3 regions of the Chryseobacterium sp. BGA-UO-ETr-SB22 genome follow, and region 3 is predicted to be linked to each of the others. Evidence: riboswitches for the same ligand, from Rfam matches in the RefSeq annotation. Region 3 holds a riboswitch; each other region holds the start of a gene.
The links. A riboswitch is a leader RNA that binds a small molecule or an ion and turns the genes downstream of it on or off. The one in region 3 is predicted to bind S-adenosylmethionine.
Positions count from the first base shown of each region.

Region 1 (3,181 bases), 160 kb from region 3:
TTACGTCTTTTAATCTCTTCAGAAGATTCCAGCACCTGTTGTATCAAGGTCTTTCCTACATTTCCGTGTCCAATGATCGCCAGATGAACGGTCTTTGGCTTCTTGAAAATTTCAGATTCTATAATATTTTTTGTCTTTTCATCCTGCGAAGAAGTTACTACTATGTTTACTCTGTTCTCTCCAGCAACCTGATTCAGCAATAATGGGAAAACATTGTTTCTTGCCAGTTCAGCAAAGACTTTATTGAAATCTTCTGCTACAAAACCAATCACAGAAACATTATTGATACTGTAGATCTGGGATACTTTTCCAGACTTTCTTTCTTCTTCAAACTCATCGATAAGACAAGCGACTGCTTTTTCAGCATCATTTTCCTGAACCAGGATAGAAATTCCGTTTTCTATTGCCTGTTGAGAGATTACCCCTACACTGATGCGCGCTAAAGTAAGCGCTTTAAAAATTCGTCCGTCAATCCCAATTTCTCCCAGGAAATCTTCTCCTTCAAATTTGACGATTGATCTGTTCTTCAAAAATTTTATTTCGTTAGCATTTTTCATTACTTCTGTAAAATGTTTTTAATGATATTATTTAATTGTTGATATTCCATTAGGAAGGCATCATGCCCGTGTATAGATTGGATCTCGTGATAAGAAACATTCTTATTTTTCTCTTTTAAGTTTTCAAAACACATTCGGATTTCAGAAGCCGGAAAGAATAAGTCTGTATCTACGGAGATCATGTGCATTCGTGCCTGTATGTTCTCCAATACTGTTTCATCAGTATTAATATTCATCAGGAGATGATTCATCAGTCTGTATGCTTTTAAACTAAACCTTTCGTTTAAAGCATTGCCATGATAAACCAACCAGTCTTCTGATTCCAGGCGTTGTTTCTCCTGATTATATTGGTTTTGAAATCTATCGTTGAGTGATTGTGGAGTTCTATAACACAGCATCGCATGAATTCTCGCTTTCTGTAATGGTTCATCTTTATCATTCAATAAAAATTTTTGAACCAGACACTGAGCATGAAGCCAGTCGTGTGTTCTGTAATCACAGGCTATGGGGATAAATATTTCTGCAAGATCCGGCTGCTTGGCAAGCATTTCCCATGCAATTCCCCCTCCAAGAGAGCCTCCAATAATGGCATATATATTTTTGATATGTAAAGCTTCAAGTCCTTTCAGAAATATCGCTGCGATATCTGAAGGCGTGAAGTCTTCATAGTCTTCAATTAAAAAATCGTCATAACCGTTTCCGGGTATATTAAAACACAGAACTGTGTATTGATCGATATCAACAATCTGATTTTCTCCCACCAATTGTTTCCACCAGCCTTTTTCTCCGGATACCTCTGAGTTTCCGGTAAGTGCATGATTGATTAAAATGATGGGTGCTGTAAACAGATCTTTCCCAAAAAGCTGATAGCTTAACGGGATATTGTATTCCTTGTGGGAATTGGTTTGATACGAAAGATTAATATAGTTTAGTTCTGTTTTCAATTCTATTATATTTTTATACAAATACAATTGAAAATGCCACAGGAAATGGCTGAAAAGAACTTCAGTAAGTTATCTGTCCAAAATACTTTGGTAGAACGTAGCACCTTCTTTGCTTGCGCAAAGGGTTGCTAAGGTTTCATAGGGTCTAATCCCTCAACCTTTCTTGATAACATTTTCAATATTTAAATGAACGAATGGTGCAAAGGTAGTCCTTTTCTTTTAATTTCAAAAAAAAATTATTTTAATATTTAAAAAAGCCATTAAATACAAGTGTTTCAAGGCCATATTAATAATTATTCAGATGAAAAAAATTGGAATTATTTTTCAAAAAAACTAACTTCGTATGGAAAAATGATGAGATATGACCGCCGAAAAAGAAAGATTACAAGATACCAAATGGAAAAACTGGGGCCCATATGTAAGCAACCGGCAGTGGGGAAATGTACGTGAGGATTACAGCTCAAACGGGAATGCCTGGGATTTTACCAATCATAATAACGCCGAAAGCTATGCTTACCGTTGGGGCGAGGAAGGCATCGCCGGAATTTCTGATGTAAAACAGTTGTTCTGCTTTGCTTTTTCATTCTGGAACAAGAAGGATAAAATGGTAAAAGAACGATTCTTCGGATTGAGTAACCCACAGGGGAATCATGGTGAAGACATCAAAGAAATCTTTTATTATCTGGATAATACACCTACTCACAGCTATATGAAAATGGTGTATAAATATCCGATCAACGAGTTTCCTTATGATGAACTTCTTGCTGAAAATGGAAGACGCAGTAAAAAGGAACCGGAATATGAGATTTTCGATACCGGAATTTTTGATAATGATGAGTATTTTGATATTTTCATTGAATACTGTAAAGCTGATCACAACGATATTCTGGCCAGAGTAACGGTCTGCAACCGAAGTCAGCATGATGCTCCCATTGTAGTGGCGCCTACTGCCTGGTTCAGAAACAACTGGAAATGGGGTTACAATACCTATAAAGCAGAAATGAATGCTTCTCATGACGGAAGTATCAATATTGGGCATGACAGCATTTCGATCAAAAAATTCTATTCCCGAAATTCAAATGCACAAAGTGTATTTTGTGATAATGAAACCAATACATCCAGACTTTATGGGGCTCCTAAAACGGAGAATACCTATTTCAAAGATGGCATCAATAGTTTTATTATTCATCAGGGAGATACTGTAAACCCGGAAAAAAGAGGAACAAAAGCTTCTTTTCTGATTGATGAAGTTGTAGGTGCAGGTGACTGTAAAATTTTCGAATTCAGATTGTGTCCTGATGAGACGGATGAACCTTTTGAAAATTTTGATACTATTTTCAGTACACGACAAGCGGAAGCTGAAGAGTTTTATAATGATATTCAGAATGATACGGTCAATGAAGATGAGAGAAATGTTCAGCGACAGGCTTTTGCGGGACTTCTCTGGAATAAACAGTTCTATCATTACAATATCGGAAAATGGCTGAAAGGTGATCCCAATTTTGAAGCTCCAAGAAATTTCAACGAGTATGTAAGAAATACGGAATGGAATCATCTTCACAATAAGGATATTATTTCTATGCCTGATAAATGGGAGTATCCATGGTATGCTACCTGGGATCTGGCATTTCACTGTGTTCCTTTTTCTATTATCGATGCAGAATTTGCCAAAGGACAGCT
Region 1 covers NZ_JCAQOV010000004.1:13,596-16,776, forward strand. Annotated here, with positions in the region: gene AC57AW_RS03770 (ACT domain-containing protein) at 1-557, opposite strand, end outside; gene AC57AW_RS03775 (alpha/beta fold hydrolase) at 557-1,501, opposite strand; SAM riboswitch class I at 1,568-1,674, opposite strand; gene AC57AW_RS03780 (MGH1-like glycoside hydrolase domain-containing protein) at 1,863-3,181, shown strand, end outside.
Region 1: another riboswitch for S-adenosylmethionine. It lies ahead of AC57AW_RS03775 (alpha/beta fold hydrolase); the one in region 3 lies ahead of AC57AW_RS04545 (SusC/RagA family TonB-linked outer membrane protein).

Region 2 (3,181 bases), on a different contig from region 3:
GAAAAGGAGTAATGCTTTGGAATAAACAAACAGATCCTTATAACCAGAATACCATGGGATATAAAGACAACAGCAACTATGACAGAATGAATCATAGTCTGCATGGTTTTACCAATATGCGTGCTGTAGGATATGGAGAAAGTCATGATGAAGAAAGACTGATGTTTAAAAACCTTACCTATGGAGCTGTCAACGGAAGTTATGATGTTAAAAACCTGAATACTGCTCTTGAAAGAATGAAAACCTTCGGAGCAACTTTCTTTACCATTCCAGGTCCGAAAATGATCTGGCAGTTTGGCGAATTAGGATATGAGTTCAGTATCAACAGATGTGCTGACGGTACCATTAATAACGGGTGCAGAACCGATGAAAAACCAGTTGCATTTACTTTAAACTACGATACCAACGTAAACAGAAAAGCCGTGTATGATACATGGGCGAAAATAATCACGATCAGAAATACCCATCAGATTTTTAAAACTAAAACATACAGTATAGAATCCAATAATCTGGCTAATGATCCTAATGGATTGATTACGAGAATTTATCTCTATGATCCGGCTATTACAACCGGGATAAAAAATGTGGTGGTATTGGCCAACTATGATACATCTGCAAAAAACGTTGTTCCTTACTTTCCTTACACTGGCCAATGGCAGAATCTGATGGATGACAGTATTTCGAGTGTAGCTTCTACCACGGCTCCGATAACTTTGCAACCGGGAGAATTCAGGATTTTCGGAAATTATGCAGGTGCATTATCAACAACAGATCCAAACGCTGTAAATAAATTATCGCTTCAGATTGCTGACAATCCGATACAAAACGGAACTGCAAAATTAATTTTTAACAAAGCGAAAAACGGAGAGATTTTGATTTTTGATATGACCGGTAAAAAACTGGATTCATTCAAACTGGATAAAGAAAGCGGAATCTATGAAGTGAAAATCAATTATCCGGCAGGAACCTACTTGGTTCAGCTGAAGTCGGAAACAGGAATTGCCATTCAAAAGATGATGATCAAATAAAAACAAATTATGAAGTTGTTTAGACTTATAAAAATGTTGAATATATTAAAACCATTAAGAAGGATTTAAGAAATAAAGTGTAGTTAAGATGAATCATTCTGATGTTTAAGCTTAAAGCGAAGCTTATCTTAATACTCTTATCGCCTTAATATACTCTTAATGTTTCGAAAATAAAAGTTTACACAAGTTCTATAAAATAATAAAAGGCAGATTTGCAGTACAGCAGATCTGCTTTTTTGTATATTTAAAAAATTAGTCTACTTTTGCAGTAGATTTATCAAGAAAGGTGGAGGGATTTGGCCCAAAGAAACCTTAGCAACCTGCACGATTCGAGAAGTGTAAAGGTGCTAATTCCAACCCTGCGGGGGAGATAAGTGAAGTCAATATTCTTATATGAATTCCATTTCTTGAAGTCTTGTTTATCTGCGGAAAGATCCGTCAGACTGTTATTATTAATTGGCAAGAAGAAAAATGAAAAAATTAAGTACAGCGGTATTATTGCTTGGGGTAATTTGGGTTGCTGCTCAGGAAAACGAGGAAAAAGGAAAACAAATCGAAGATATCATCATCGTTGGAAACCGTAATGTCAAAAGAACAAAACTGGAAACCCCCGTTCCTGTAGATGTTATCAATATTGACAAAATCCAGAGGAGTTCTCCGCAAATGACGGCTCAGGATCTTCTGAACTATGTGATCCCATCATTTAATGCAGTAAGGCAGTCTGCTTCTGATGGTACAGAACATATTGATCCTGTAACTCTAAGAGGAATGGGACCAGATCAGGTTTTGGTATTACTTAACGGAAAAAGAAGGCACACAACTTCTTTAGTCAACTATCAGAATACAGTAGGAAATGGCTCTGTGGGAACAGATCTGAGCACAATTCCTGTCATTGCAATTGATAGAATAGAAGTGTTAAGAGACGGTGCCGCAGCACAATACGGGTCTGATGCCATTGCAGGAGTAATCAATATTATTCTTAAAAAAAATGCAGGAGCCTCAGCAAGTCTTACTTACGGATTGACTGGGCGAAATGATGGTGAGACCTATCAGGCAGGAGCCAACTACGGAACATCATTAGGAAAGAAAGACGGGTATATCAACCTTTCCCTGCAATTAAGCCACAGAGGAAAAACTACAAGAACTCAAAATCATGATTTAGATATTTTTGGAGATAATTTCGCTTATGAATTTGCTGGTGACGCTGAAGCTGTGAAAGCTGCCAGAGCTGCGGATGATGCAGAAATTGAAAAAAGAGGATTAACCCGGGATGATTTCAATTTTCAGATCGGAGATGCCCAGATCAGACAAGGGCAGTTGTTTTTCAATTCAGAATACCCTTTTAACGATAACTTTAAAGTATATTCTTTTGGAGGTTTCAGCATCAAAGAAGGAAAAGGATTTGGTTTCAGAAGACTTCCGAGTGAAACATCCAATGTGGTTTCATCCATCTATCCGAACGGTTTTCAAGCAAGTTTAGGATCTCAGGTGTATGACGTTTCTTATGCTGTAGGCGCAAAATATAATGTCAACGATTGGTTATTCGATCTAAGCAATACATTTGGCAGCAATACCTTCAATTATAATGTAAGCAATACCAACAATGCATCTCTCGGGGTAAAATCACCAACCCGGTTTTACGCAGGAGCCCATAGTTTTCTTCAGAATACCGTGAATCTTGATGTTTCTAAAAATATAAACCGTTTCAATATCGCATTCGGAGGAGAGTTCAGATTTGAACAATACCAGATCAAAGCAGGTGATGAAGCTTCCTATACCCAATATGACATCAATGGAAACATTGCTACGGAAGGATCAACAGTACTTGGTGCAGGCGGTTCTCAATCCTTTATCGGTTTTTCTCCCAACAATGCCTTGAAAAAAGACAGGCATTCCACCGCTGTGTATGCGGATGTTTCGTATGATTTAGATAAAAAATTAAATATCGACGCCGCTGCCAGATTTGAAAATTATTCAGATTTCGGAAATACCTTGAATGGAAAGCTTGCTGTGCGATATGAGTTCGTAAAAAATTATGCAGTAAGAGCTGCGGTTGGGACAGGATTCAGAGCGCCTTCCCTTCAACAGCAGTATTTTAATAATTCCTATGCCGATATTTCTACTTCAGGCGAGAAGATAGTCACAAAAGGAAT
Region 2 covers NZ_JCAQOV010000001.1:181,961-185,141, reverse strand. Annotated here, with positions in the region: gene AC57AW_RS00820 (alpha-amylase family glycosyl hydrolase) at 1-1,028, shown strand, start outside; SAM riboswitch class I at 1,300-1,405, shown strand; gene AC57AW_RS00815 (TonB-dependent receptor plug domain-containing protein) at 1,500-3,181, shown strand, end outside.
Region 2: another riboswitch for S-adenosylmethionine. It lies ahead of AC57AW_RS00815 (TonB-dependent receptor plug domain-containing protein); the one in region 3 lies ahead of AC57AW_RS04545 (SusC/RagA family TonB-linked outer membrane protein).

Region 3 (3,181 bases):
TATGAGCTTGAAAACTTTGGAGAACCTGATTTCACAGTAATCAACGGTTCTAAGACAATAAACCCTAACTGGGAAGCTCAGGGATTGAATTCTGAAAACTTCATCATGTTCAACCTTACTGAAAAATTACAGATCATCGGAGGTACCTGGTACGGAGGTGAAATGAAAAAAGGGATGTTTGCAATGATGAACTATTACCTTCCATTAAAAGGTATGGCTTCAATGCACTGTTCTGCTAACGTAGGTGAAAAAGGTGATGTAGCTTTATTCTTTGGTCTTTCAGGAACAGGAAAAACTACTTTGTCTGCAGATCCGAAAAGATACCTTATCGGTGATGACGAGCATGGTTGGGATAACAATGGAGTATTCAACTATGAAGGTGGATGCTACGCTAAAGTTATCGACTTATCAGAAGAAAAAGAACCGGATATCTTCGCTGCCATCAAAAGAGATGCACTTCTTGAAAACGTTGTAGTAAACAATGGAGTAGCAGATTATACAGACGGATCTATCACTGAGAATACAAGAGTTTCTTATCCAATCTATCATATCAACAAAATTGTATTACCATCTAAGGCTGGTCATGCGAAGAAGATTGTTTACCTTTCAGCAGATGCATTCGGGGTACTTCCTCCGGTTTCTATCTTAAATGAAGATCAGGCTCAATACCACTTCCTTTGCGGTTATACATCAAAATTAGCAGGAACAGAAAGAGGAATTACAGAACCTCAGCCATCTTTCTCTCCAGCATTTGGAGAAGCATTCCTTACACTACACCCAACAATGTATTCTAAAACATTGATCGGTAAAATGCAGGAGCACGGTGCTAAAGCCTATTTGGTAAACACGGGTTGGAATGGTACAGGAAAGAGAATTTCTTTGAAAGATACAAGAGCAATTATTGATGCAATCATTGACGGTTCTATCGATAATGCACCTAAAACTCTGGTTCCAATCATGAACCTTGAGATCCCTACTGAATTACCAAACGTTTCTACAGGTATTTTAGATCCTAGAGATACGTATGAGAGTGCTTCAGAATGGGAAGAAAAAGCAAAAGATCTTGCTTCAAGATATATTAAGAATTTTGAGCAGTACTGCGATACTGAAGAAGGTAAGAAATTAATTGCTTCAGGACCTCAATTACAGGAACAAACTATCTAATAGTTATCAAAATATACAGAAAAGCCTCATCATTGATGAGGCTTTTTTATTTTTTACTTTCGCACATTTACTTTTGTATCTGTGCAATCTGTATGAAAATTAACCGGAATTATTTTAAACTTAATAAAGCCAATCTATATCCATCCATCCCGAAACCTGATAAAACTGCGTCAGTGTTAGCTGCTGTCACAGATTTTTGTCTGAATTCTTCTCTTTTGTAGATATTGCTGATATGAACTTCTACTTTTGGTTTCTGAATATTTTTTAAACAATCAGCAATAGCATAAGAATAATGGGTAAAAGCGCCCGGATTGATCACGACTGCATCAAAATCGTCTTCCTGAAGCCTGTTAATAAGCTCGCCTTCAATATTAGACTGATAATATTTTAATTCATAAGACTGAAACTCGGATCTTAAAATTTCCAAATAGTTTTCCATAGAGACATTTCCATAGATTTCCGGTTCTCTGGTACCTAACAGGTTGAGGTTAGGCCCGTTTATAATCAAAACTTTCATACTATAAAATTAAAAACTTTTTTTAATTAATGATCAAAAATTTCCGCACAGATTTTCTTTGGTTCAATTAAATTATTGACAATGATATTTGTCATGTCTGTTAAAATGATAATGGTTGCAACTCCTTATAGTAATGAGTTTTATTAAAATCTTATGTTAATTTTTGAAAATTCATCATGAAAAATTTATAAGTCTACTTGTTTTATAGACTAAAAGTTTTTAGCTTTGCAACCATATTTCGATCGGCTTATAAAGAAAGATGGAGGGAACTGACCCTATGAAATCTTGACAACCTACCCCGAAGGGCAAGGTGTTACGTTCAGCCTTTAAAGGAAAAATAAGCATTTGGTTTATCGTATTTATCGATGCCCTTTGCTGACTTTTCTGCAAAGGGCAAAATTTTAATATACGATAAATAAAATTGATTATGATTAGTAATAATTTATTCACTTCTAAAGCTTGGATTCCTCCGGTTGCAGCATTTTTTCTGGGAATTACCAGTGTGAAAGCACAGAATTCTAATCCGAAAAAGGATAGCCTTCATGAAAAAGAGATTGATGAAGTTGTAGTAGTTGCTTATGGTAAGGCTAAAAGAAACAGCTATACCGGTTCTGTTGCTACAATTTCCAGCGATAAAATCAATAACAGACCTGTAACCAATATTACCAAAGCGCTGGAAGGGCAGGTTGCCGGTATTCAGACTACCAGTTCGTCAGGACAGCCTGGTGCCGTTTCTACCATCAGAATCAGAGGAGTTGGTTCAATAAGTGCTTCCAATGATCCGTTATATGTGGTAGACGGAATTCCTTTTGATGGAAATATTAACTCTATAAGCCCAAGTGATATTGAATCCATCAGTGTTTTGAAAGATGCTACAGCAAGTGCGCTGTATGGATCGAGAGGAGCAAACGGGATTATCATTATTACCACAAAATCAGGTAAAAAAGGAGAAGCGAAAGTTAATTTTAATATCAGTCAGGGGTTCTCAGGAAGAGCTGTAAAAGATTACGAGCAGGTAAATACAGACCAATACTTTCAATTATATTGGGAAGCTTTGAGAAATGGATACCAATCCGGAAAAGTGTCATCTCAGCAAGCAGCTCAGATGGCAACAGATAATCTTGTTTCGACTCTTGGGATCAATCCATATGGAACTGCTTATCCAAAACCGGTAGGAACTGATGGAAAATTATTACCAGGTGCATCGCCACTTTGGAATGACGACTGGAGAGATATTCTGCAGAGAGTGGCTTCAAGAAATCAGGTAGATCTTGATATCAGCGGAGGAAGTGAAAAAAGTAATTATTTCTTCTCATTAGGATATCTGGATGATAAAGGGATGGCGATTGAATCAGGATTTAAAAGATATAATACCAGATTAAAGATCAATTCTGAAGTGAAAAAATGGCTGAATGTAGGGGTGAATTTAAGTTATACAAACAGTATTCAACAAGCGCCGACTTCTTCAGATTCTAAGGCCAGCAATATCATCAATGCCGC
Region 3 covers NZ_JCAQOV010000004.1:168,935-172,115, reverse strand. Annotated here, with positions in the region: gene pckA (phosphoenolpyruvate carboxykinase (ATP)) at 1-1,164, shown strand, start outside; gene AC57AW_RS04550 (type II 3-dehydroquinate dehydratase) at 1,274-1,681, opposite strand; SAM riboswitch class I at 1,926-2,025, shown strand; gene AC57AW_RS04545 (SusC/RagA family TonB-linked outer membrane protein) at 2,109-3,181, shown strand, end outside.